2 regions of the Streptomyces sp. NBC_01255 genome follow, and region 2 is predicted to be linked to the other one. Evidence: riboswitches for the same ligand, from Rfam matches in the RefSeq annotation. Region 2 holds a riboswitch; the other holds the start of a gene.

Region 1 (2,192 bases), 7.6 Mb from region 2:
GAGAGCGCGGAGCCGGGACAGCTCCGCCCGCAGCGTCACCGGGGTGACCGACTCGTCCTCGTACAGCTGCGTCAGAAGCTCGTCGCCGCCCACCCCTTCCAGGCGGTGCGCCAGGACCACCACGATCTCGCTGTGCCGGCGGGACAGGCGTACGCGCCGCCCGCCCACAGAGAGCACCGCTTCGTCGCGGCCCAGCGCGGAGAGCCTGAACCCACCCGGCCGGGCCGGCGGCCCGAGGAGGGCGAGCTGGGACTCGGCGGCCCGCGCCACCGCCTGCACGAAACCGAGGCTGTGCGGGTGCGCGAGGCGCTCCCCGCCCGTGATGTCCACCGCGCCGATCACCCGGCCGGACAGTGGATCGTGCACGGGAGCGGCGGCGCACGTCCAGGCCCGCACCCGTCGCCGGAAGTGCTCGTCGGCGACGACCTGCACCGGCCGGTCGACGGCGATCGCGGTCCCCGGCGCGTTCGTCCCGGCCGCCGACTCCGACCAGCGGGCCCCGGCCACGAAGTTCATGGCCCGGGCCTTGCGCAGCGTGCCCGGATGGCCTTCCACCCAGAGCATCCGCCCTGCCGCGTCGCAGACCGCCAGCAGATGCTCCCCGTCCGTCGCGTACGTCCCCATCAACTCCCGGATCACCGGCATCGCCGCCGAGAGGGGATGGCCGTCCCGGTGACCCGCCAACTCGTCCTCGTCCAGCTCGATCCGGGCGACCCCTTCCTGGCTCACCCTGGCCCGCACGGAACGCCGCCACGAGGCTGCCACCAGCGGCCGCAGCACCGAACGGGTCGGACCGGACCCCGGACCCGCTGCCCCGGTCACCCACGTATCGCTCAATTCGGCCTCCTCGTCGAGGTCGCCCAGCACGTCGGACGTGTCGTTCGGGTCGTCGTCCGGCTCATCGTCGTGCGCGCGCGGGCCGCCGACAAGCGCCCCGGCACCACGGCATATGCGCCCTGTCCTGGACCGGCCCCCGGCCCCCGGCGCGGAGCACGTAGAGTGGGACCGGGCCGTGACTGGCGCTTGAGGTGGATCACCACCGGGGAGCGGCCCGGGCGGAGCGCACCCGAGCGGTGCGACCGTGCCGATGCCGTGCGCCTGGGCGAACCACCGGTCAGACACGACGCCCAGGAGTTGCCATGTCCACCAGCACCGCCACCCTCATGGACGGCACCGCCCTCGCCCGCCGTACGGTCGAGGAGACCGCCGCGCGCGCCGCCGAGGTCACCCGCCGCACCGGCGTCACGCCGTGCCTCGCCACCGTCCTGGTCGGCGCCGACCCGGCCTCCGTGACGTACGTGAAGATGAAGCAGAACCGCTGTGCGAAGGCCGGAATCCGCTCCAAGCACGTCGAGCTGCCCGCCACCACGACGACCGAGGAGCTCGTCGCCGCGATCACCGCGCTGTCCGAGGACCCCGAGGTCCACGGCATCCTGCTCCAGCATCCGGTCGGCCCGCACATCGACGAGCGCGCCGCCTTCGAGGCCATCGCCCCGGAGAAGGACGTCGACGGCGTCACCATGGCGTCCTTCGCCGCCATGGGCTTCGGACTGCCCGGCTTCGTGTCCTGCACGCCCGGCGGCATCATGCGCCTCCTCGACGCGTACGACGTCGAACCGAGCGGCAAGCGGGCCGTGGTCGTCGGGCGCAGCGCGATCCTCGGCAAGCCGGCCGGTCTCCTCCTCCTCGGCCGCGACGCCACCGTCACCTACTGCCACTCCCGCACCAAGGACCTCTCCTCCGTCATACGGGAGGCCGACATCCTGGTGGCGGCCGTCGGCAAGCCGAACTTCATCAAGGGCGAGGACATCAAGCCCGGCGCCGTCGTCGTCGACGCCGGCTACAACCCGGGCAACATCGGCGACGTCGACTTCGCGTCCGCCGCCGAGCGCGCCTCCCTCATCACTCCCGTCCCCGGTGGCGTCGGTCCCATGACCATCGCCGTGCTGCTCGCGCAGACGGTCGAGGGCGCGGAGCGCCAGCTCGGTCTGTAGGGCACCCATGACGGGGCGTCGGCGGGACGGTGGGCGGGGGATGAGAGGTGCTTTCCGGCCATGGTCGGACAAGGCGTTGTCGGCGATGGTCACGATTCTGTACAGGCCGGGCTCAACGGCCCCGGATCACTCGCCGCACGGCCGTCGACAAGCAACCCTGGTGTCTGTGCCGCACCAGCCGACCGCCACTCCGCCGCC
Region 2 (2,192 bases):
ATCAGTGGTGGAAGAGCCTCAGCCCGGTGCGCGCGAGCGTGATCCCGTGCTCGCGGCAGGCGTCCTCGACGTCGGTGGAGCGGATCGACCCGCCGGGTTCGGCGACGGCGGTGACGCCGTGCCGGTGCGCGTGATCGACGTTGTCGCGGAAGGGCAGCGCGCCGTCCGAGGCGAACGCCACCCCGGTCAGCTCCGCGAGCCACGCGGTGCGCCGGACGTCGGTGAGGTCGGGGGCGGGCACGGACAGGGCCCCGGACAGGCGCTCGCGCTCGTCCGGGGTGAGGTCGCCCTCGACGAACCGGATCTGCCAGTTGATCCGGTCCTGCCGGCGGATGTCGGGCCGGAAATCGAGCGCGCGGACGGCGGGGTGGCGGCGCAGCCACCACGTGTCGGTCTTCGCGCCCGCCAGCCGGGTGCAGTCCACCCGGGACTGCTGCCCGGCGCCGATCCCGAGCGTCGCCCCGCCGCGTACGTAACAGACCGAGTTGGACTGGGTGTAGCGCAGCACCGCGAGTCCGAGCAGTAGGTCCTCCCTGGCCGAGGCCGTGAGTTCACCGCACACGACGTCGTCCAGGAGCGCGGGGGAGAGGGGCACGTCGTCGCGCTGCTGGGTCAGCCGCATGCCGAACACCTCCCGGGCCTCCTGGCCCGGCGGGGTGAAGGCCGCGTCGGCCTCCATGACCAGGAAGCGGCCGCTCTTCTTCCGGCTGAGGGTCTCGACGGTGCCGGGAGCGTAGCCGGGGGCGATGACACCGTCGCAGACCACCCGGGTCAGCAGCTCGGCGAGTTCGGCGTCGACCGGATGCGAGACGGCGGCGAAGTCGCCGTAGGAAGACTTCGGATCGGCGTCACGCGCCCGCAGGTAGGCGCTGGTGACCGCGCCGACGCGGTCGCGGTCCACGCCGTACAGCTCGGCGGTCACCTCGTCGACCGGCCCGGCCACCGCCGCGCCGGCCGGCGAGACGTGCTTGAAGGAGGCGGCGGCCGGCCGGCCGCCCAGGGCGCGGCTCGCGTCCCGGACCAGCTGCCAACTGTTCAGCGCGTCCAGCAGATTGACGTAGGACGGGCTGCCGTTCACCACCCGCACCGGCCGGCTTCCGGGCTCCACCGGCACGGCGGTCGCCACCAGCTGCTGGGGATTGATGCCGTAGCGCAGTTCCATCTCAAGACCTCCTGGGTCAGCGGGACATCACTGACGCAGGCGCCCAGGCGGTCGACGCGCACGCGGGAAGACGGGACCGAATGCCGCTCCCCGGTGGTGATCCACCTTCGCCAGTCGCGGCGGGCACGATGCTACCCGCCCGGCGGAAACGCGGAGCGCCGCACCCCCCGTACGGGAAGTGCGGCGCGCCGCCGTGCTGTCGGTGCCGGGGGGATCAGACCGCCGGAGCCGGGAAGGTCGGGTACTCCACGCCGGAGACGTGCTGGACGACCCGGATGACCTGGCACGAGTAGCCGAACTCGTTGTCGTACCACAGGTAGAGAATCGCGTTGTCGCCGTCGACCTTGGTCGCACCGGCGTCGACGATGGACGCGTGGCGCGAGCCGACGAAGTCCATCGAGACGGCGTCGGGGGCCGTGGTGAAGTCGATCTGGCGCTTCAGCGGCGAGTGCAGCGAGACGTCGCGGAGGTACTCGAGGACCTCTTCGCGGGTGGTCTCGCGGCCCAGGCGCAGGCTCAGGATGGCGATCGATACGTCCGGCACCGGCACGCGGATGGAGCTGCCGGTGATCGGGGCCTTGAGGTCGGGCAGCGCCTTGGCGACGGCCGAGGCGGCACCGGTCTCGGTGATCACCATGTTCAGCGGCGCGGAGCGGCCGCGACGGTCGGCCTTGTGGTAGTTGTCGAGGAGGTTCTGATCGTTCGTGAACGAGTGGACCGTCTCGACGTGACCGCGGAGCACACCGTACTCGTCGTCCATCGCCTTCAGCGGCGGGACGATCGCGTTGGTCGTGCAGGAAGCGCAGGACAGGATCTTCTCGTCCGGCTTCACCGTCTCGTGGTTCACACCGTGGACGATGTTCGGCACGTCGCCCTTGCCGGGCGCGGTCAGGACGACCTTGTCGATGCCCGGGCGCAGGTGCTTGGAGAGACCCTCGCGGTCGCGCCACTTGCCGGTGTTGTCGATGAGGATGGCGTTCTCGATGCCGTACGCCGTGTAGTCGACCTCGGACGGGTCGTTGGCGTAGAT

The links. A riboswitch is a leader RNA that binds a small molecule or an ion and turns the genes downstream of it on or off. The one in region 2 is predicted to bind ZMP and ZTP.
Region 1: another riboswitch for ZMP and ZTP. It lies ahead of OG357_RS01370 (bifunctional 5,10-methylenetetrahydrofolate dehydrogenase/5,10-methenyltetrahydrofolate cyclohydrolase); the one in region 2 lies ahead of OG357_RS35885 (phosphoribosylaminoimidazolecarboxamide formyltransferase).

What each region holds. Positions count from the first base shown of each region.
Region 1 covers NZ_CP108474.1:316,000-318,191, reverse strand. Annotated here, with positions in the region: gene OG357_RS01375 (GAF domain-containing protein) at 1-822, opposite strand, end outside; ZMP/ZTP riboswitch at 1,003-1,111, shown strand; gene OG357_RS01370 (bifunctional 5,10-methylenetetrahydrofolate dehydrogenase/5,10-methenyltetrahydrofolate cyclohydrolase) at 1,140-1,994, shown strand.
Region 2 covers NZ_CP108474.1:7,929,802-7,931,993, forward strand. Annotated here, with positions in the region: gene OG357_RS35885 (phosphoribosylaminoimidazolecarboxamide formyltransferase) at 2-1,162, opposite strand; ZMP/ZTP riboswitch at 1,197-1,290, opposite strand; gene OG357_RS35890 (glyceraldehyde-3-phosphate dehydrogenase) at 1,377-2,192, opposite strand, start outside.